2 regions of the Streptomyces sp. P13-3-3 genome follow, and region 1 is predicted to be linked to the other one. Evidence: predicted binding sites of a transcription regulator. Region 1 holds the regulator's gene; the other holds the start of a gene.
The links. Region 1 encodes HrcA, which represses chaperone genes, less so after heat shock. Its sites were predicted from a motif close to TTNGCACTCNGNNNNNCNGAGTGCNAA; they were not measured.
Positions count from the first base shown of each region.

Region 2: groES (co-chaperone GroES) is a predicted target of HrcA. The motif match lies at 4,806-4,832, and genes of this name have one in related genera.

Region 1 covers NZ_CP192228.1:1,325,446-1,336,354, forward strand. The annotation lists gene ACQZOG_RS06000 (DUF3097 domain-containing protein) at 188-994, opposite strand; gene ACQZOG_RS06005 (MBL fold metallo-hydrolase) at 1,029-1,757, opposite strand; gene hrcA (heat-inducible transcriptional repressor HrcA) at 1,920-2,936, shown strand; gene dnaJ (molecular chaperone DnaJ) at 2,937-4,076, shown strand; gene ACQZOG_RS06020 (nitronate monooxygenase) at 4,624-5,697, shown strand; gene ACQZOG_RS06025 (16S rRNA (uracil(1498)-N(3))-methyltransferase) at 5,694-6,434, shown strand; gene ACQZOG_RS06030 (hypothetical protein) at 6,549-7,091, shown strand; gene ACQZOG_RS06035 (S41 family peptidase) at 7,201-10,377, shown strand; gene ACQZOG_RS06040 (histidine triad nucleotide-binding protein) at 10,473-10,826, shown strand; gene ACQZOG_RS06045 (ribonuclease Z) at 10,833-10,909, shown strand, end outside.
Region 2 covers NZ_CP192228.1:3,899,400-3,910,308, forward strand. The annotation lists gene ACQZOG_RS17980 (RNA polymerase sigma factor) at 1-848, shown strand, start outside; gene ACQZOG_RS17985 (class I SAM-dependent methyltransferase) at 1,447-2,622, opposite strand; gene ACQZOG_RS17990 (polysaccharide deacetylase family protein) at 2,761-3,633, shown strand; partial or broken gene ACQZOG_RS17995 (polysaccharide deacetylase family protein) at 3,630-4,361, shown strand; gene groES (co-chaperone GroES) at 4,979-5,287, shown strand; gene groL (chaperonin GroEL) at 5,438-7,066, shown strand; gene ACQZOG_RS18010 (hypothetical protein) at 7,233-8,291, shown strand; gene ACQZOG_RS18015 (septum formation family protein) at 8,319-9,206, opposite strand; gene ACQZOG_RS18020 (hypothetical protein) at 9,303-9,575, shown strand; gene ACQZOG_RS18025 (hypothetical protein) at 9,603-10,082, opposite strand; gene ACQZOG_RS18030 (SDR family NAD(P)-dependent oxidoreductase) at 10,523-10,909, opposite strand, start outside.

The DNA of each region.
Region 1 (10,909 bases):
GCCCCCGCCGCCCCTTCCCGTACCCGACCCGGGGCTCCGCCCCGGACCCCGCTCCTCAAACGCCGGAGGGGCTGATTTCAGCCCGTCCGGCGTTTGAGGACGAGGCCCGCCAGGGCCGACAAGGGGGGTCTGGGGGCGCAGCCCCCGACGGGACGGGAAGGGGCGGCGGGGGCGAGGAAACCGGTCCTTACGACGGGGCCGTCACGAAGTCGATCAGTTCCTCCACCCGTCCCAGGAGCTGAGGCTCAAGATCCTTGTACGAGTGGACGGAGTCCAGAATCCGTTTCCACGCCTCGCCCGTGTTCGCGACCCGCCACCCCAGCGCCTCGCACACCCCCGTCTTCCAGTCCACCCCCCGCGGCACCCGAGGCCACGCCTCGATCCCCACCGACGCCGGCTTCACGGCCTCCCAGATGTCGATGTACGGATGCCCCACCACCAGCGCGTGCTCGCTCGTCACCCCCTGGGCGATCCGCCACTCCTTGGTGCCGGGCACCAGGTGGTCCACCAGCACCCCGAGCCGCGCGTCGGGCCCGGGCGCGAAGGCGTCGACGATCGACGGGAGGTCGTCCACGCCCTCCAGGTACTCCACGACCACCCCCTCGATCCGCAGGTCGTCGCCCCACACCTTCTCGACCAGCTCGGCGTCGTGCCGGCCCTCGACGTAGATGCGCCCCGCGCGGGCCACGCGCGGCCGCGCGCCGGGGACGGCGACCGAGCCGGACGCCGTGCGGGTGGGGCGGGCCGGGCCGGAGGAGGGGCGGACCAGGGTGACCACGCGGCCCTCCAGCAGGAAACCGCGCGGCTCCAGCGGGAACACCCGGTGCTTGCCGAAGCGGTCCTCCAGGGTCACCGTGCCGGCCTCGCAGCGGATCACCGCGCCGCAGAACCCGGTGCCGGGCTCCTCCACCACGAGGCCCGGCTCGGCCGGCACCTCGGGGACGGACTGCGGCTTCTTCCACGGAGGGGTCAGATCGGCGGAGTACTGGCGCATTCTGCCGACGATACGAGGAACACCCGTGCGGTGATCACTCCGACACGCCGAACCGCGCCGCCAGCGCGTCCCGCTGGGCCCGTACGAACGCAGCGTCGACCGCCGCGCCGTGGCCGGGGACGTACACCGCGTCCTCGCCGCCCAGCCGCAGCAGCCGGTCCAGCGCGGCCGGCCAGCGGGACGGCACGGCGTCCGGGCCCGCCTGCGGCTCGTCCGACTCCTCGACCAGGTCGCCGCAGAACACCACCTCGGGGTCGCCGGGCACCAGCACCGCCAGGTCGTACGCGGTGTGACCGGGCCCCACGTTCGCCAGCAGCGCCCGGCGGCCGCCACCCAGGTCCAGCGTCCACTCGCTGGACACCGCGTGCCGGGGCGGGACCAGCGCCGCCACCGCCTCCTCGGCCGCCGCCGGGTCGAGGCCCCAGCGCACCGCGTCCGCCCGCAGCTCCTCCCGCCCCCGCCCGGCGAGCGCCACGTTCAGGCCGACCGCGCCGTACACCTCCGCGTCCGCGAACGCCGGCGCCCCCAGGACGTGGTCGAAGTGGGGATGGGTGAGCGCGAGATGTGTCACACGGCGGCCGGTCAGCTCCCGCGCCCCGGTCCGCAACCGCGCGCCCTCGGCGAGGGACGAGCCCGCGTCGACGGCCAGGACGCCGTCCGCGCCCAGCACGAGCCCCGCGGTGCAGTCCCACCCCGGAAGCCGGCGCCGCCCGACCCCCGGCGCCAGTTGCTCCCATCCCGACTCTTCCCAAGTCACGGTCATGACCGGGACGCTAGCGGGGAGGACGTCACCCGGCACCACCGCGCGGACCGGCCTTGCCGACGTCGTACCCCCCGGCCGTACACTGGGCCGGGGAAGTCTGGCACTCGCGTGCGAAGAGTGCCAGGGCCGTTACCGGGCGGAAGCCAGCTGGAGGTGTGCGCGATGCTCAGTGAACGCAGGCTCCAGGTGTTGCGCGCGATCGTCCAGGACTACGTCGGCACCGAGGAGCCCGTCGGGTCGAAGGCCCTCACCGAGCGGCACAACCTCGGCGTCTCCCCGGCCACCGTGCGCAACGACATGGCGGCCCTGGAGGAGGAGGGCTTCATCGCCCAGCCTCACACCAGCGCCGGGCGCATCCCCACCGACAAGGGCTACCGGCTGTTCGTCGACAAGCTGGCCGGCGTCAAGCCGATGAGCCCGCCCGAGCGGCGGGCCATCCAGAACTTCCTCGAGGGCGCCGTCGACCTCGACGACGTCGTGGCCCGCACGGTGCGGCTGCTCGCGCAGCTCACCCGGCAGGTCGCCGTGGTGCAGTACCCGTCGCTGACCCGTTCGACGGTGCGGCACGTGGAGCTGCTGGCCCTCGCCCCGGCGCGGCTGATGCTGGTGCTGATCACCGACACCGGCCGGGTCGAGCAGCGGATGGTCGACTGCCCGGCGCCGTTCGGGGAGGCGTCCCTGGCCGACCTGCGGGCGCGGCTCAACAGCCGGGTCGCGGGCCGCCGGTTCACCGATGTGCCCGGTCTGGTGGAGGACCTCCCGGAGGCCTTCGAGGCCGACGACCGCGGTACGGTCTCCACGGTGCTCTCCACCCTCCTGGAGACGCTCGTCGAGGAGAACGAGGAGCGGCTGATGATCGGCGGTACCGCCAACCTCACCCGCTTCGGACACGACTTCCCCCTCACGATCCGGCCCGTCCTGGAGGCGCTTGAGGAGCAGGTCGTGCTCCTCAAGCTGCTCGGCGAGGCGCAGGATCCGGGTGTGACCGTACGGATCGGTCACGAGAACGCCCACGAAGGACTCAACTCCACGTCCGTCGTGTCGGTCGGCTACGGTTCGGGCGGCGAGGCTGTCGCCAAGCTCGGCGTGGTCGGACCGACCCGCATGGACTACCCCGGAACGATGGGAGCGGTACGCGCAGTGGCACGGTACGTCGGACAGATCCTGGCGGAGTCATAGGTGGCCACGGACTACTACGCCGTACTCGGCGTACGCCGCGACGCGTCGCAGGAAGAGATCAAGAAGGCCTTCCGGCGGCTCGCCCGCGAGCTGCATCCGGACGTCAATCCGGATCCGAAGACCCAGGAGCGGTTCAAGGAGATCAACGCCGCCTACGAGGTGTTGTCGGACCCGCAGAAGAAGCAGGTCTACGACCTCGGCGGCGACCCGCTCTCGCAGGCCGGCGGCGCCGGCGGCGCGGGCGGCTTCGGGGCCGGGGGCTTCGGCAACTTCTCCGACATCATGGACGCGTTCTTCGGCACGGCGTCGCAGCGCGGGCCGCGCTCGCGCACCCGCCGCGGCCAGGACGCGATGATCCGGATCGAGGTGGAGCTGGACGAGGCCGCCTTCGGCACGACCAAGGACATCCAGGTCGACACGGCCGTCGTCTGCACCACGTGCAGCGGCGAGGGCGCCGCGCCCGGCACCACCGCGCAGACCTGTGACATGTGCCGCGGTCGCGGTGAGGTCTCGCAGGTCACCCGGTCCTTCCTGGGCCAGGTCATGACCTCGCGCCCCTGCCCGCAGTGCCAGGGCTTCGGCACGGTCGTGCCCACGCCCTGCCCGGAGTGCGCGGGCGACGGCCGGGTCCGCTCCCGCCGCACGCTCACGGTCAAGATCCCGGCCGGTGTCGACAACGGCACGCGGATCCAGCTGGCGGGCGAGGGCGAGGTCGGCCCCGGCGGCGGCCCCGCCGGCGACCTGTACGTCGAGATCCACGAGCTGCCGCACGCGCAGTTCCAGCGGCGCGGCGACGACCTGCACTGCACGGTCACGCTGCCGATGACGGCGGCGGCGCTCGGCACCAAGGTGCCGCTGGAGACGCTGGACGGCCTGGAGGAGGTCGACATCCGGCCCGGCACCCAGTCCGGCCAGTCGATCCCGCTGCACGGCCGGGGCGTCACCCACCTGCGCGGCGGCGGCCGGGGCGACCTCATCGTGCACGTCGAGGTGCAGACCCCGACCAAGCTGGACCCGGAGCAGGAGCGCCTGCTCCGCGAGCTGGCCAAGCTGCGCGGCGAGGAACGGCCCACGGGGCAGTTCCAGCCGGGGCAGCAGGGGCTGTTCTCGCGGTTGAAGGACGCGTTCAACGGGCGCTGAGCGCTGGGCGCCGGGCGGCGGCCGGGCCCTCCTGCCGGGGGTTCGGGGGTCGCCCCCGGGTCGGCACGGTCAGCCGGGGCAGCAGGGGTTGTTCTCGCGGTTGAAGGACGCGTTCAACGGGCGTTGAGCGCTGGGCGCCGGGTGGCGGCCGGGCCCTCCTGCCGGGGGTCCGGGGGTCGTCCCCGGGTCAGCACGGTCAGCCGGGGCAGCAGGGGTTGTTCTCGCGGTTGAAGGATGCGTTCAACGGGCGTTGATCGCTGGGTGCCGGGTGGCGCCGGGCTCTCCTGCCGGGGGTTCGGGGGTCGCCCCCGGGTCAGCACGGTCAGCCGGGACAGCAGGGGCTGTTCTCGCGGTTGAAGGACGCGTTCAACGGGCGTTGAGCGCTGGACGCCGGGGGCGGCTGCGCGCACTGAGCGGCCGCCCGACGGGCGTTGATCCCCACCCTCGTCCTGGGCCGCCGGCGTGGTCGGCGGCCCGGCGAAAAGTGGCTTATGCCAAGGGGAAGGGTCAATTCGGAGTTGGTCGGGGGACGTGACAACATGCGGTCATGTCCTCCGTACTGACCGATCTCTTCCCGCACCCGATCGTGCAGGCGCCCATGGCGGGCGGCGTATCGGTGCCGCAGCTCGCCGCCGCCGTGTCCGACGCGGGCGGGCTCGGTTTCCTGGCCGCCGGGTACAAGACCGCGGACGGGATGTACCAGGAGATCAAGCAGCTGCGGGGACTCACCTCCCGCCCCTTCGGCGTCAACCTCTTCCTGCCCCAGCCCGAGACGGCCGACCCGGCCGCCGTGGACGTCTACGCCCACCAGCTGGCCGGCGAGGCCTCCTGGTACGAGACCGAGCTGGGCGACCCCGAGAGCTGCGGCGACGACGGCTACGACGCCAAGCTCGCCGTGCTGCTCGACAACCCCGTGCCGGTCGTGTCGTTCCACTTCGGCGTGCCGGCCCGCGAGGTGATCGACTCGCTGCACCGCGTCGGCACCCTCGCCTTCGTCACCGCGACGACCGCCGAGGAGGCGCGCGCCGTGGAACGGGCCGGCGCGGACGTGGTGATCGCCCAGGGCGTCGAGGCCGGCGGCCACCAGGGCACCCACCGGGACGTCCCCGAGACGGACGGCAGCGGGATCGGACTGCTGTCCCTCGTCGCCCAGGTCCGCGAGTCCGTGGGTATCCCGATCGTCGCCGCCGGAGGCATCATGCGCGGCGGCCAGATCGCCGCCGTGTGCGCCGCCGGCGCGAGCGCGGCCCAGCTGGGCACCGCCTTCGTCGCCGCCCACGAGTCAGGCGCGCACGCCCTGCACAAGCAGGCCCTCACGAACCCCCTCTTCGCCCGCACCGAGCTGACCCGCGCGTTCACCGGCCGGCCGGCCCGCGCCCTGGTCAACCGCTTCCTGCGCGAGCACGGACCGTACGCGCCCGCCGCCTATCCGGAGGTCCACCACCTCACCGCGCCCCTGCGCAAGGCCGCCGCCAAGGCCGGGGACGCGCAGGGGCTCGCGCTGTGGGCGGGGCAGGGCCACCGGATGGCCCGCGAACTGCCCGCCGGACAACTCGTGGAGGTCCTGGCCGCCGAACTGGCCGCCGCCCGGACAGCGTTGTCGGCCGGAGGCGCCCGATGACCGCCCCCGTCTTCGTCGTCGACGACTTCGGCACGCACGGCACCGGCCGCTACGTCCTGGACGGCCCCGAGGGCCGGCACGCCGTCGCCGTGAAGCGGCTGCGGGCCGGTGAGGAGGTCGTCCTCACCGACGGCGCGGGCCGCTGGGCCGCGGGCGAGGTGGACGGCACCGAGGGCAAGGACCGGCTGATCGTCCGGCTCGGCGAGGTCGTCGAGGAGCCGGTGGAGACGCCCCGGCTGACCGTCGTGCAGGCGCTGCCCAAGGGTGACCGGGGCGAGCTGGCCGTGGAGACCATGACCGAGGTCGGCGTCGACGCGATCGTGCCCTGGTCGGCCTCGCGCTGCATCACCCAGTGGAAGGGCGAGCGGGGCGCCAAGGCCCTCGCCAAGTGGCGGGCGACGGCCCGGGAGGCGGGCAAGCAGTCGCGCCGGGTGCGGTTCCCGGAGGTCGCGGACGCGGCGACGAGCAAGGGGGTTGCCTCACTTCTCGCCGAAGCGGAGTTCGCGGCGGTGCTGCACGAGAGTGGGACCGAGCCGTTGGCCGCGGCTCCGTTGCCGGACGCCGGTGACATCGTGCTGGTCGTCGGCCCTGAAGGCGGGGTGTCCCCCGAGGAGTTGGCGCTCTTCGAGAGCGTGGGGGCGCGGGCGTACCGCCTGGGGCGGAGTGTGCTGCGGACGTCCACGGCCGGAACCGCCGCGGCGGCGCTGCTGCTCGGCCGCACCGGCCGCTGGTCCTGACGCCCCGGGGCTCGCCCCGGACCCCGCTCCTCGAACACCGGAGGGGCTTTCTCGGGGCGCATGTGGCCCGATGCGCCCTACCGCCGCGGGAGCGGCAGTGGCACGCTGCCGTGCATGGGGGCGATGAACTGGGCCCGCGGAGGGCCGCGTCGGCGACGGCACACCGCCGTCGTCGTGTTCGCCGTGGCCGCGGTCACCGGCGTGACCGCCTGCGAGGGCGGCGGCCTCAGCTCCGCCGCCGTGGCGCTCACCACCGACGGGACCGTGACCAAGGAGCTCAACCGCCAGAAGGACAAGGTCCGCTGGCTCACCTGCACCGCGTCCTTCGGCGACCGGGACAGGTCCGCGTCGCCGGCCTCGGAGGAGACCGCCGCCTCGGTCGACTGCGAGGGCGAGACCGAGGGCGGCAAGGAGATCACCGTCACCGGACGGGTCACCCACGCCGTCAACAACGCCTGCGTCCGCGGGGACATCACCGCGAAGGTGGACGGCCGGCAGGTGTTCCGCGTCGAGGGCCTCGGCGACTGCGACTCCAACAGCCCGCCCCGCGTGGGCGAGCCCACCCAGCAGGGGCCGCGGCCCACGGTCACCGTGACCGTCACCACGACGGTGTGGTGCGACCAGTACCCGTCCTGTCGCCCCGTCGAGGGCAAGTGATCCGAAACCTCTGGCCGGACCGCACGCGCGCCCATAGGGTGATCGGGTGACACAGCCTGCATCGGTCGCATCCAGCGCATACCTCCGTTTCCCGCACCTGCACGGCGAGTTGGTCGCCTTCACCGCCGAGGACGACGTATGGATCGCCCCGCTCGACGGCGGCCGCGCCTGGCGGGTCAGCGCGGACAACGTGCCGGTGAACCATCCACGGATCTCCCCGGACGGCACCACCGTCGCCTGGACCTCCACCCGCGACGGCGCGCCCGAGGTGCACGTCGCCCCCGTCGACGGCGGCCGCGCCCGGCGGCTCACCCACTGGGGCAGCGCGAGGACCCAGGTCCGCGGCTGGACCGCGGACGGCCGGGTCCTCGCCCTGAGCACGTACGGCCAGGCCAGCCTGCGCCGCACCTGGGCACGCGCCGTGCCGCTCGACGGCGGACCCGCCGAAACCCTGCCCTACGGGCCGGTCGGCGACGTCGCCGCGGGCCCGCACACCGTGCTGCTGTCCGCCGGCGGCCGCGACGCGTCCCATTGGAAGCGGTACCGCGGCGGCACCGCGGGCAAGCTGTGGATCGACCGGGAGGGCGACGGCGAGTTCGTCCGGCTCCACGAGGACCTCGACGGGAACATCGAGTACCCGCTGTGGGTGGGGATGGGGGTCCCCCCGCTCGAGCGCGGCCGAGAGTGGGGGAGGGTCGCGTTCCTCTCCGACCACGAGGGCACGGGCGCGCTGTACTCCTCCCTCGCCGACGGCTCCGACCTGCGCCGCCACACGCCTCTGGACGGTTTCTACGCCCGCCACGCCGCCACCGACGGCACCCGGGTCGTGTACTCCAGCGCCGGCGAGCTGTGGATCCTCGACGACCTCGACGCCGCCGAGCCGCGCAGGCTCGACGTCCGGCTCGGCGGGCAGCGCGTCGACCTCCAGCCGTTCCCGGTGAACGCGGCCCGCTGGTTCGGCTCCGCGTCCCCCGACCACACCGCGCGCGGCAGCGCCGTCTGCGTACGCGGCACCGTCCACTGGGTGACCCACCGCTCCGGCCCCGCCCGCGCCCTCGCCGCCACCCCGGGCGTCCGCGCCCGCCGCCCGCGCACCTTCCGCGCGGACGGCGAGGAATGGGTGGTGTGGGTGACGGACGCCGAGGGCGACGACGCCCTGGAGTTCGCCCCCGCCACCGGGCCGGTCCCCGGCGCCACCCCGCGCCGGCTGGCCGCGGGCCAGCTCGGCCGGGTCGTGGACCTGGCGATGGCGCCCGACGGCAGCCGTGCCGCGATCGCCTCGCACGACGGCCGTCTCCTGCTCGTCGAGCGGGAGACCGGCGAGGTCCGCGAGGTCGACCGCAGCGAGGACGGCGACGTCTCCGGACTGGTCTTCTCGCCCGACTCCAGCTGGCTCGCCTGGTCCCACCCCGGCCCGCGCCCGCTCAGCCAGATCAAGCTCGCCAACACCACCGACCTGTCGGTCACCGAGGCGACCCCGCTGCGCTTCCAGGACTACGCGCCCGCCTTCACCCTCGACGGCAAGCACCTCGCGTTCCTGTCCACCCGCTCCTTCGACCCGGTCTACGACGAGCACGTCTTCGACCTGGCCTTCGTCGAGGGCGTACGGCCGTACCTGATCACGCTCGCGGCGGCCACGCCGTCGCCCTTCGGGCCGCAGCGGCACGGCCGGCCCTTCGAGACCCCGGACCGGGACGAGACCCCCGACAGCGAGGGCACCCCCACCACCCGCATCGACCTCGACGGGCTCGCCGACCGCATCGTGCCGTTCCCGGTCGAGGCCGCCCGCTACAGCAACCTGCGCGCCGCCAAGGACGGCGTGCTGTGGCTGCGCCACCCGGTGCGCGGCGTGCTCGGGGCGTCCCGGGCCACGCCCGACGACCCGGACCCCAAGACCGACCTGGAGCGCTACGACCTCGCCCAGCAGCGCCTCGAGCACCTCGCCGTGGACGCCGAACACTTCGAGGTCAGCGGCGACGGCAAGCGGGTGCTGCTGTGGACCGACGGGCGGCTCAAGGTCGTGCCGAGCGACCGGCGCGCCTCCTCCGACGACGACAGCGACACCAACATCACCGTCGACCTGGCCCGGGTCCGCCAGTTCGTCGACCCGTCCGCCGAGTGGCGGCAGATGTTCGACGAGAACGGCCGCATCATGCGGGACAACTTCTGGCGTCCCGACATGAGCGGCGTCGACTGGGACGGGGTCCTGGACCGCTACCGGCCCGTCCTGGACCGGCTGGCCACCCACGACGACCTGGTGGACCTGCTGTGGGAGGTGCACGGCGAACTCGGCACCTCGCACGCCTACGTCATGCCGCGCGGCGGCCTCGGCGGCGGAGCCAGGCAGGGACTCCTCGGCGCGGACATCTCCCGGCACGAGGACGGCAGTTGGCGGGTGGACCGCATCCTGCCCGCCGAGACCTCCGACCCGGACGCCCGCTCCCCGCTCGCCGCGCCCGGCGTCGCGATCCGTCCCGGAGACGCGATCGTCGCCGTCGCCGGACAGCCCGTCGACCCGGTCACCGGACCCGCGCCACTGCTGGTGGGGACAGCCGGCAAGCCCGTCGAGCTGACCGTGTCACCGGCCGGCGGGGGCGAGCCGCGGCACGCCGTCGTCGTCCCGCTCGCCGACGAGGAGCCGCTGCGCTACCACGCCTGGGTCGCCGACCGGCGGGCGTACGTGCTGGAGAAGTCCGGCGGCCGGCTCGGCTACATCCACGTCCCCGACATGCAGGCGCCCGGCTGGGCGCAGATCCACCGCGACCTGCGCGTGGAGGTGCTGCGCGAGGGGCTGATCGTGGACGTGCGGGAGAACCGCGGCGGGCACACCTCGCAGCTCGTGGTGGAGAAGCTGGCCCGGCGGATCGTCGGCTGGGACCTGCCGCGCGGGGCGCGCGCCGAGAGCTACCCGCGCGACGCGCCCCGGGGACCCGTCGTCGCCGTCGCCAACGAGTTCTCCGGCTCCGACGGCGACATCGTCAACGCCGCGATCAAGGCGCTCGGCATCGGACCCGTCGTCGGCACCCGCACCTGGGGCGGCGTCATCGGCATCGACAGCCGCTACCGGCTCGTCGACGGCACCCTCGTCACCCAGCCCAAGTACGCCTTCTGGCTCGAGGGTTACGGCTGGGACGTCGAGAACCACGGCGTCGACCCGGACGTCGAGGTCGTCCAGCGCCCGCAGGACTACGCGGCCGGGCGGGACGTCCAGCTCGACGAGGCGGTGCGGCTGGCGCTGGAGGCGCTGGGGACGACCCCGGCGAAGGTGCCGCCGGAGCTGTCGTGACCGGCCGCGGGCCGTCGTGCCGCCGCGGCACGACGGCCCGCGGCCGGGTCGGTAGCATGCCGGGGTAGGGAAGATCGCCGGGCCGAGGAGGGCGTATGGCAGGGGAACCTCAGGACGACTGTCTGTTCTGCAAAATCGTCGCGGGCACCATCCCGGCGACGATCGTGCGGGAGACGGACACCACCGTCGCGTTCCGTGACATCAACCCCCAGGCGCCCACCCATGTCCTGGTGATCCCGAAGGCGCACCACCGGGACGCCGCGGCGCTCGCCGCCGAGGCGCCCGAGCTCGCCGCGGACGTGCTGCGCGAGACGCAGGCCGTCGCGGACCAGGAGAAGCTGGAGAGCTACCGCACCGTGTTCAACACGGGCAGCGGCGCCGGCCAGACCGTGTGGCACGCGCACGCCCACGTCCTGGGCGGACGCGGTCTCGAGTGGCCTCCCGGCTAGGCCGCGTTGTCCGTCCGTGAACTGGTGGTGCTCGGCACCGCCAGCCAGGTCCCGACCCGGCACCGCAACCACAACGGCTACCT
Region 2 (10,909 bases), 2.6 Mb from region 1:
TCGGCGGCCTCACCACGGCCGAGATCGCCCGCGCGTTCCTCGTGCCCGAGGCGACCGTGGCCCAGCGGATCGTCCGCGCCAAGCGCACCCTGGCCAGGAAGAACGTCGCCTTCGAGGTGCCTTACGGACCCGACCGCGAGGCCCGCCTCGGCTCGGTCCTCGACGTCATCTACCTGATCTTCAACGAGGGATACGCGGCCACCGCCGGCGACGACTGGCTGCGGCCCGCGTTGTGCGAGGACGCGCTGCGGCTGGCCCGGGTGCTGTCCGGGCTGATGCCGAAGGAGCCCGAGGTGCACGGGCTGACCGCCCTGCTGGAGTTCCAGGCGTCCCGGACCGCCGCCCGCACCGGTTCCGACGGCGAGCCGGTGCTGCTCGCGGACCAGAACCGCGCCCGCTGGAACCGCATGCTGATCGCCCGCGGCGCCACCGCCCTCGCCCGCGCCGACGCGGTCGCCTCCGGCCCTCCCGGCCCGTACGTCCTCCAGGCGGCCATCGCCGCCTGCCACGCACGCGCGTACCGCTACGAGAAGACGGACTGGCACCGCATCGCCGCCCTCTACGGCCTGCTCGCCGCCCGTACCCCGTCCCCGGTGGTCGAACTCAACCGCGCGGTCGCCGTCTCCATGGCGGACGGCCCGGAGGCGGCCCTGCCCCTGGTCGACGCGCTGTCCACGGAACCGGCCCTCCGCAACTACCACCTGCTCCCCTCCGTCCGGGGAGACCTCCTGTCCCGCCTCGGCCGGACGGAGGAGGCACGGGAGGAGTTCATCCGGGCGGCAGACCTGGCGGGCAACGCCCGGGAGCGGGAGATGCTGCGGAGGCGGGCGGAGCGGGCGGGCGGCTGACGCCTCCCTCCGCGAGGGGCGCCCGTCCCGGGGCGTGCACCGGGCGCAGCCTGCGGGCCGTCGTGCCGCTGGGGCGGCATTGGTGGGCGCAGGCGGTGCCTCTGCAGCGCCCCTGCTGGACCCGCGCCCCTGCCGACGGCAACCCGTCTGCCGAGAGACGCCGTCCGCTGACTGCTGCCCGTCGTGGGCTGATCGCGCAGTTCCCCGCGCCCCTAGGGTGCCTGGCCTCGGGGCAGTCGTGCCGCGGGGGTGAAGGGGGAGCCCGCTCCCCGCCGTCTGCGGGCCGTCGTGCCGCTGGGGCGATGGGGGTACCTCCCGCTCGAGCGAAGCCGAGAGTGGGGGAGGGTGGGTGCAGGCGGCACCTCTGCAGCGCGCCCCTGCTGGACCCGCGCCCCTGGCGACGGTAACCCGTCTGCCGAGAGACGCCGTCCGCTGACTGCTGCCCGTCGTGGGCTGATCGCGCAGTTCCCCGCGCCCCTAGGGTGCCTGGCCTCGGGGCAGTCGTGCCGCGGGGGTGAAGGGGGAGCCCGCTCCCCGCCGTCTGCGGGCAGTCGTGCCGCTGGGGCGATGGGGGAGGGTGGGCGCAGGTGGCGCCTGTTCAGCGCACCGGGTGTCCCAGCAGCATCGTCGGGGCGCCCGCGACGCGGGTCAGGAAGACCGTGACCGATGCCGTGCCGTGCGGTTTCGGGAGGGCCTTGCGGCGGAGTTCCTCCGGTTCGACCGCCGAGCCTCGCTTCTTGACCGTCAGGACGCCCACCTCGCGCTCCCGCAGCAGGGCCTTCAGCTTCTTGACGTTGAAGGGGAGCACGTCGGTGATCTCGTAGGCCGTGGCGAACGGCGTCTCACGCAGCGCGTCCGACGTCACGTAGGCGATCGTCGGGTCGATCAGGCCGCCGTCGAGAGGTTCGGCGACCTCGGCGACCAGGTGGGAGCGGATGACGGCGCCGTCGGGCTCGTACAGGTAGCGGCCGACGGGGCGGACCTCCGGGTCGGGGAGGCCACGGGAGGCGAGGGTGCGCGGGCCCGGCAACAGGGTCGCGCGGACCGTGCCGGGGGCGGTGCCGAACCACAGGACCGCCTCCTTCACGTCCCCGCCGTCGGAGATCCACTCCGCCTCGGCCTCCGCCGGGACCGCCTCGTGCGGGATGCCGGGCGCGATCTTCAGCGCGGCGGCCCGGGGCGCCTTCAGCGCCGCCCCCACCGCCCACGACAGGGGTGGCGAGTACGCCTCCGGGTCGAAGATCCGGCCGCGCTTCGACGAGCGCCGGGCCGGGTCCACGAACACCGCGTCGTAGCCGGCCGTGTCGACCTCCGTCACGTCCGCCTCACGCACCTCGATCAGGCCGGCGAGACCGAGCGCCTCGGCGTTGGCGCGGGCGGCCGCGGCCGTCCGCGGGTCCCGGTCGACGGCCAGGACGCGGATGCCGGCGCGGGCCAGCGCGATCGCGTCGCCGCCGATCCCGCAGCACAGGTCGGCGACCGACCGTACGCCCGCCGCGCGCAGCCGCTCCGCCCGGTACGCGGCGACGCTGCGCCGGGTCGACTGCTCCACGCCGTTCGGCGTGAAGAACATCCGTGCCGCGTCCTCCGCCCCGAACTTCGCCACCGCCCGCTGCCGCAGCCGCGCCTGGCCGAGCGCCGCCGACACCAGCTCGGCGGGGTGGTCGCGGCGGAGCCGGGTCGCGACGGCGAGTTCGCGGGCGGGGTCGGTGTCGCGCACCTCGTCGAGGAGGGCGCGGCCTTCGGGGGTGAGGAGCGGGGCGAGGTCGTTCACCGGGACATTGTGGGCCAGTCGGTGGACCGTGCGCCTCCGGCCGAGGTGTCGGGCGGGACGCGGGCCGGGTGGCTGCGAGGATCCGGCCCCATGCGAGTAGTAGGACAAAACGATAAGAAGCGGATGCGGCGGCTGGGGATGCGGACCGGTCTCGCCGCCCTCGCGCTCGCCGCTCTCGCCTCGGGGTGCGGCAAGGGCAGCGACACCGTCGAACCGGCCGGCGGCCAGCCCCTCCAGGCGCCCCCGGCCCGCGCCCTCGACTCCTACGCCGAGAAGCTGCGCGCCGCGCAGGCCGCCCGCGCCGCCGCGGCGAAACGCTGGGGCCTGAAGAAGGTCCCCCTGGCCGCGCCGCCGCCCCCGGCGAAGAAGCCGCGCATCACCACCCGCGACGGCTTCGAGGTCAAGGGTCACGAACGGCTGGACCTCCCGCCGGTCTTCACCACCGTCCCGGTCAAGGAGAAGGTCGTCTTCCTCACCATCGACGACGGCGCCGAGAAGGACCCCGAGTTCCTCCGGATGATGACCGAGCTGAAGGTGCCGTACAGCGCCTTCCTCAGCGACTACCTCGTCGAGGAGGACTACGGCTACTTCAAGGACATGCAGAAACGGGGCGTGGCCCTGCACAACCACACGCTCCACCACCCGTACCTGCCGGCCCTCTCGCACGCCAAGCAGAAGCGCGAGATCTGCGGCATGCAGGACGTCATCGAGAAGCGCTACGGCACCCGCCCGACCCTCTTCCGCCCGCCCTACGGCAACTACGACAAGGCGACCCTGCGCGCCGCGAAGAGCTGCGGCATCACCCACGTCCCGCTGTGGAACGAGGAGGTCTTCACCGACCACTGGGAGTACCGCGAGTGGGACCGGAAGATCCACCCCGGCGACATCGTGCTGTCCCACTTCCGGGGCCGCGAGGACTGGGACGGCACCATGCGGGACATGATCCGCCGCTTCCTCGACAAGGTCACGGCCGAGGGGTACGCCGTGGCCAGGCTGGAGGACTACCTGTGAGGCGGCGGCGCGGGACGATCCCGGGGCCTCTCCCGGCGGCCCTCGCCCTGCTGCTCGCCGCGGCCGCCGGATGTGCCGCCCCGTCCGGCGCGGGACACCTCTCCTCCCGCGCCGGCGGGCCGGCCACCGCGGTCGCCCCGGCGCCGCTCCCGCCGGTCGTCGACCACGTCACCACCGACGACCCGGTCGTCTTCCTCACCTACGACGACGGCGCCGAACGCGACCCCCGCTTCATCGACCTCGTGCGCGAGCGCAGGCTGCCGGTCAGCATGTTCCTCACCGACAGCGTGACGGGCCCCGGCTACGGCCACTTCGCCCGCCTCCGCGCGGTCGGCGCGAACCTCCAGAACCACACCCTCGACCACCCGGCGCTGCCCGGCCTGCCCCTGGCCGCCCAGCGCGCCCAGATCTGCGGCCAGCAGCGCAAACTCGCCGCGCGCTTCGGGATCCGCCCCCGCCTCTTCCGCCCGCCCTACGGCCGGCACGACACCGCCACCCTGCGCGCCGCCGCCGAGTGCGGCATCACCGCCGTGGTCCTGTGGCGCGTGACCCTCGAACCCGACGGCCACCTCACCTACACCCACGGCCCCCGCCATCTGCGTCCCGGCGACATCATCTCCGTACCGTCGGGCGAGGCCCCGCCCCTGACCCTGGCGGAACGCACGACGAGGCTCCTGACGGAGCTGGACGAGCGGGACTTGAGGGTGGGCAGGCTCGAGGACCACGTAGGCACGACGCCCAGCCCGGTCCCTCCCGGCCCGGATGAGGCCACTCCCAGCCCGGGCGAGGCGACTTCCAGCCCAGACGCGGCCCCTCCCGACCTGAACGAGGTTCCTCCCAGCCCGGGCGAGGCGACTTCCAGCCCAGACGCGGCCCCTCCCGACCTGAACGAGGTTCCTCCCAGCCCGGGCGAGGCGACTTCCAGCCCAGACGCGGCCCCTCCCGACCTGAACGAGGTTCCTCCCGGCCCGGACGCGGCCCCTCCCGGCCCGGGCGGGGCCACTCCCAGCCCGGGCGAGGCGACTTCTAGCCCGTCCGGCGCTTGAGGACGAGGCCCGAAGGGCCGAAGGGGGGTCCGGGGGCGCAGCCCCTGGGGACGGTCACACCAACACCGGCACCGCACAACCCCGCGCCCGAAAAACACCCCCATCCCCCGACGCGCCGCACGGCAATTGGCACTCCGCTTGACCGAGTGCTAATCGCGGTCATAGTCTCGGGTCTGGCACTCCCCCCTGGAGAGTGCCAACAACGCGACGGGCAGGTCCGGCACCCGCGACGACGGATCGACCTGGTCGCCACCTCAGACAGTTAACCCCGTGAGATCTCCGAAGGGGGAGGTCGGATCGTGACGACCGCCAGCTCCAAGGTTGCCATCAAGCCGCTCGAGGACCGCATCGTGGTCCAGCCGCTCGACGCCGAGCAGACCACGGCTTCGGGCCTGGTCATTCCGGACACGGCGAAGGAGAAGCCCCAGGAGGGCGTCGTCCTGGCCATCGGTCCGGGCCGCTTCGAGGACGGCAAGCGCGTCGAGCTCGACGTGAAGGTCGGCGACGTCGTTCTGTACAGCAAGTACGGCGGCACCGAGGTCAAGTACAACGGCGAGGAGTACCTCGTCCTCTCGGCCCGCGACGTCCTCGCGATCGTCGAGAAGTAGGAGGACTCCGGGGCCCGCCCCGGAGAACTCGACCTCGTAGCAAGTACTTCTGCTCGAACACTGCGCCCCTGGCCCCAGCATCCGACAAGGAGCCGGGCGGCCCAGGGGCGCAGTGATTTCACCTAGATTTCCGAGAGGGCTCCCGCTGCCATGGCGAAGATCCTGAAGTTCGACGAGGACGCCCGTCGCGCCCTCGAGCGCGGCGTCAACAAGCTTGCCGACACGGTCAAGGTGACGATCGGCCCCAAGGGCCGCAACGTCGTCATCGACAAGAAGTTCGGCGCCCCCACCATCACCAACGACGGTGTCACGATCGCCCGCGAGGTGGAGATCGAGGACCCGTACGAGAACCTCGGCGCGCAGCTGGTGAAGGAGGTGGCGACCAAGACCAACGACATCGCGGGTGACGGCACCACCACCGCCACCGTGCTGGCCCAGGCGCTGGTCCGCGAGGGCCTGAAGAACGTCGCCGCCGGCGCCTCCCCGGCCGCCCTGAAGAAGGGCATCGACGCCGCGGTCGCCGCCGTCTCCGAGGACCTCCTCGCCACGGCGCGCCCGATCGACGAGAAGTCCGACATCGCCGCCGTCGCCGCGCTGTCCGCCCAGGACCAGCAGGTCGGCGAGCTCATCGCCGAGGCGATGGACAAGGTCGGCAAGGACGGTGTCATCACCGTCGAGGAGTCCAACACCTTCGGTCTGGAACTGGACTTCACCGAGGGCATGGCCTTCGACAAGGGCTACCTGTCGCCGTACTTCGTGACGGACCAGGAGCGCATGGAGGCCGTCCTCGACGAGCCGCAGATCCTGATCACGCAGGGCAAGATCTCCGCCATCGCGGACCTCCTGCCGCTGCTGGAGAAGGTCATCCAGGCCAACGCCTCCAAGCCGCTGCTGATCATCGCCGAGGACGTCGAGGGCGAGGCCCTGTCGACCCTGGTGGTCAACAAGATCCGCGGCACCTTCAACGCCGTCGCCGTCAAGGCGCCCGGCTTCGGTGACCGCCGCAAGGCGATGCTGCAGGACATGGCCGTCCTCACCGGCGCCACGGTCGTCTCCGAGGAGGTCGGCCTCAAGCTCGACCAGGTCGGCCTGGACGTGCTCGGCTCCGCCCGCCGCGTCACCGTCACCAAGGACGACACCACGATCGTCGACGGCGCCGGCAAGAAGGAGGACGTGGAGGGCCGCGTCGGCCAGATCAAGGCCGAGATCGAGGCCACGGACTCCGACTGGGACCGCGAGAAGCTCCAGGAGCGCCTCGCGAAGCTGGCCGGCGGCGTGTGCGTGATCAAGGTCGGCGCCGCCACCGAGGTGGAGCTGAAGGAGAAGAAGCACCGTCTGGAGGACGCCATCTCCGCGACCCGCGCCGCGGTCGAGGAGGGCATCGTCTCCGGTGGTGGCTCCGCGCTGGTCCACGCCGTCAAGGTCCTCGAGGGCAACCTCGGCAAGACCGGCGACGAGGCCACCGGTGTCTCCGTGGTCCGCAAGGCCGCCGTCGAGCCGCTGCGCTGGATCGCCGAGAACGCCGGCCTCGAGGGCTACGTCATCGTCTCCAAGGTCGCCGAGCTGGAGAAGGGCAGCGGTTACAACGCCGCCTCCGGCGAGTACGGCGACCTGATCAAGGCCGGCGTCATCGACCCGGTCAAGGTCACCCGCTCCGCCCTGGAGAACGCCGCCTCCATCGCCTCCCTCCTGCTGACGACCGAGACCCTGGTCGTCGAGAAGAAGGAAGAGGAAGAGCCGGCCGCCGCCGGTGGCCACGGCCACGGCCACGCCCACTGACGACCCGAGGTCGCCAGAGCCTGAAGCGAGGGCCCGGCGCCCCGTCCGCGAGGACGGCGGCCGCCGGGCCCTCGTCGTACCCCGCCCCAGTCCCCTCGATCATGGAACCGCGCCACGCCGGTACGGAGTCTGTGGAGACGACGGCCGAAGCGATGGGGGGATGGCGATGGACCAGGTGCTGTACGGGGAACGCTCCCGCAACCCGCTCGCGCGCACCGTGCGCCTCGGCGAGTCCGGACTGCGCCGCGGCGGCCGGACGACCCCGCTGGAGGAACTGAACCTCGCCGCTGTCGCGGAGGCGTTCCTGCGGGGCGCCTGGCTGGGCGGTGGAGGCGCCGAACGCCCCCTGGCGTCCCTCCCCGAAGGCGCCGGCCTGGTCCCCGTCACCCGGGCCACCGGCACCTGCGTCCCCCTGAAGGTGCGTCAGGCGTCCGCGTTCGCCCACGCGCTGGGCGAGCTCGCGGTACGCCGGTGCGGCGGCCCGGAACAGGTCGCCGCCCTCGCCGCACGGGCGCGGGACGAGGGCGTCCCCCTGTGGATCGCCCGCCGCTACGCGCACGGCCCCGCCGGTCCGGTGGCGGTGGCCGTGGACCGCCGCCAGGTCCGCGTCGACGTCTGGGGCCCGCACGCCCCCGCCGTACGCCTGCGCGCGCCGTACGGCTTCCTCGGCCACGGCGACGGAGGCACCGGCCTGGTGCTGACCGTGGGGAACGCCTCCGCGCGGCTCGTGCTGCGCAAGAAGTTCCGCAAGTCGAAGAGCACGGTGGAGATAGGGCTCCCCGACCGGCACTGGATCCTGCGCCGCGTGGACGCGGAGAGCTCCCGGCTCTTCCGCGGCGACACCCCGGTCGCCCTGCTGATCCGCCCGCCACGCGGCGCCGAGCCTGCCCCCGGCACCCTGTTGCTGCCGCTGGCCGAGGTCCGTCACGAGAGCCCCGACCCGCTGGACGCGGTGATGGCCCACGCGGTGGCGGTCTCCTTCGGCCTCGGCGACGCGACGGGCCTGGCCCGCTTCCGCGCCGCCCGTCCGCAACGCCGCGACACCGACGACGGCTGGGACCAGCCCTGGTTCAGCAACCTCGGCCGCGGCCGCGACGACAACGAGCCCGGCGGCGGCGACGGCTGGGGCAACGACGGCGGCGACGCCGGAGACGGAGGCGGCGGAGGCGGGGACGGCGGAGGCGGGGGAGACGGCGGCGGGGGAGACGGCGGCGGAGGCGAGTAGCCCGGAGGCCGCTGCGGGACGGCGGCCTCAGCTCGCCCAGACCTCCGCGTCCTCGGCCGGGACGGTGGTGGCGAGGCCCAGTTCCTTGCGGGCGGCGACGGTCTCGCCCGGGTCGATGAGGGTGAACGCCTGGTCGTAGGCGAGGTAGAAGGCGTCGGCGTCGGGGGCGTTCGCGGCCTTCTCCCACTGGCCGGCCGCCTTGGTGAGCGTCGCCCGGAGCTTGCCGACCTCGGTGCCGTCGATGCCGCCCAGGTCCTCGACGTGTGTGCCGAGGGCCGCCGCGACGGCCTCGGCCTGCGCCTTGTAGTCCTTCAGGGCGCCCTCGACGTCGTCCGTGACCGGCTGGTGGGCCCACAGGGTCTCGTAGACGGCGTTCGACCCCTTCAGGAACGTGAGCTGGTCGGGCTCGAAGGACTTCGCGGTGTTCAGCGACCCCTTGAAGGTGCCCTTCTCCACGGTGTACGTGCAGCTCACGGCGCGGTCGCCGGTCGCCCAGCTCTCCCGGGTCGGGGTGTAGTGCGACAGCCCGACGCCCGCGGGGAGTGCCCAGGTGTCCGGGGCGTACCGCTGTGCCTCGGCGGCACAGCGCTCGTCGGCGATCCCGACGATCTTCTCGTCACCGGGGTGCTTCGGGCCGCCCTCGACGGCGAACTCGCCGACGACCTCCCCTTGGTGGGCTTCCTCGCAGGGCACGACCTCGACGAGATACGCCTCGCCCTCGGCCTTGCCGTTCGGGTTGTAGCAGTCGCCGACGTCGAGCGAGAACACCGACCGCTGCCGGGCCGCCTTCCTCGCCCCGTCCTTGGCGTCGTCGACGACCTCGGCCGCCTCGGAACAGCCGACGGCGGCGAGCGCGAGAAGCGCGGCGACGGCGGCCGGACCACGCGGTGAACGGTACGGGGCACGGCTCATCATTGCTTCCCCCTCTTTTCTGTGAGCTGTGACCTGTGAGCAGGGGAGAAGGTTGCAGTGCGTACGGGTACGTGCCGTTGCCGCACCTAGGATGCGGGCATGCCAAACCCGAGCCGGAGGAAGCACCGCACCTGGTTCATCGCCTGGGCGCTGCTGTGCGCGGCGGGCCTCGCCGCGACGGAGGCGCTGACCGGCACCTCACCCGCCGACACGGACTGCGCCGACTACATCGCGGACGTCGAGGCGCGCGTGGCGGAACAGAGAACCGAGAACTCGGACCGCGCTCTCGTAGTGACCTGGGCCGGCACGTCGTCCGGCCAGGACGGTGAGTGCCTGGACGAACTGCGGGAGCACTTCGCCGCCAAGAACTGACCGCCGGACGCCCCGGTGTTCGTGCGCTCAGGAACCAGGTTCGCGAGTCGCCGCAGGGTGCTTGCCCGGTTCGGCGGGTCGCCCGGTGAAGAGCGCCACCTGCCACGTGCCGTTCTCCCGGGTGAGGGTCAACGTATCCCGCATGGTTCGACCGGACGCGTCCTCCGCGAGAAGGCGGACCGACGCGATGTCCGGGCCCAGGTCGTGCGCGATCCGCATCTCCTCGACCGTCCAGCCGCGTCCGCCCCGCTCGGCGAGCACCCGCTCCGCCTCTTGCCGGGACCAGTCCGCGTCCTCGACGCCTCCGACGGACATGAGACCGTCCGCGCTGCGGGCGTTGAGGGCGTGCACGTAGTCCTCCACCGCCTCGCGGGCGCCCCGGGACGGGTTCCCGTCGGGGTCGGCCGGAGCCGAACAAGCGGTGGCGACGACCACCGCGGCCGTCGCCGTCACCAGTCGGCGCGTGAGTCCGGCCGTCGACGCCCTGATGCGTTGTCGCTGTGCCATGTCGCCCATGTGCCCCCCTGCTCCTCGGACTGTCCGTGAGGAGCGCACAGGCGGACGCATCGTTCCCGTACGGCGGTTTCCGGTGAGGGGAATGGCTGGTTCGGTACAGTCACAACTCCGGCCGCCCCTTCGCCACCCTGCCGGAGGCGCTGAACTGGAGGGTGGTCATTCCAGTCATGGTGGCCCGCCTGCCCGTGCCGGGACGCCGAGGAAGTCGCCCTTGTGGATGCCCTCCCGGCGCCAGCGGGTGCAGACCCCGTCGCCCTGGGCCATGCGGTCCTCACGCGGAACGTGAAGTCGAAGCTGTCGCGACCTCGAAGAAGCGGCGGGCCGTGTCCGCGTACCGCCGCGCGTCGCGCATCACGTCCAGGGGGCGGTGAAGGCCGGCGTCCCCTCGCGCAGGGCGCCCGGGTCCGCGTCCCGGCGCGGACGGGGAGGCGTCAGCGCGGCCCGTACTTGCGGCCCGTCCTCGAGGAGATGCCGCCCAGCAGGTTCCGCGGGACCAGCTTCGACGCGCCCATCAGCACCTTGTACCGAGGGTCCGGGACGGACAGTGACTTGCCCCGGGCCAGGTCCGCCAGGGCCGTCGCGGCGACCTTGTCCGCGTCCAGCCACATCCACCGCGGGATGTTGTCCGTGCCCATGCCGGCCCGCTCGTGGAACTCGGTGCGCACGAAGCCGGGGCACAGCGCCATCAGGCGTACGCCGTGACCGGCCAGGTCCTGCGCCGCGCCCTGCGTGAACTGCACGACCCACGCCTTCGACGCCCCGTACGTCCCGCGCGGCACGAACGCCGCGGTCGAGGCGACGTTCACGACGCCGCCGCG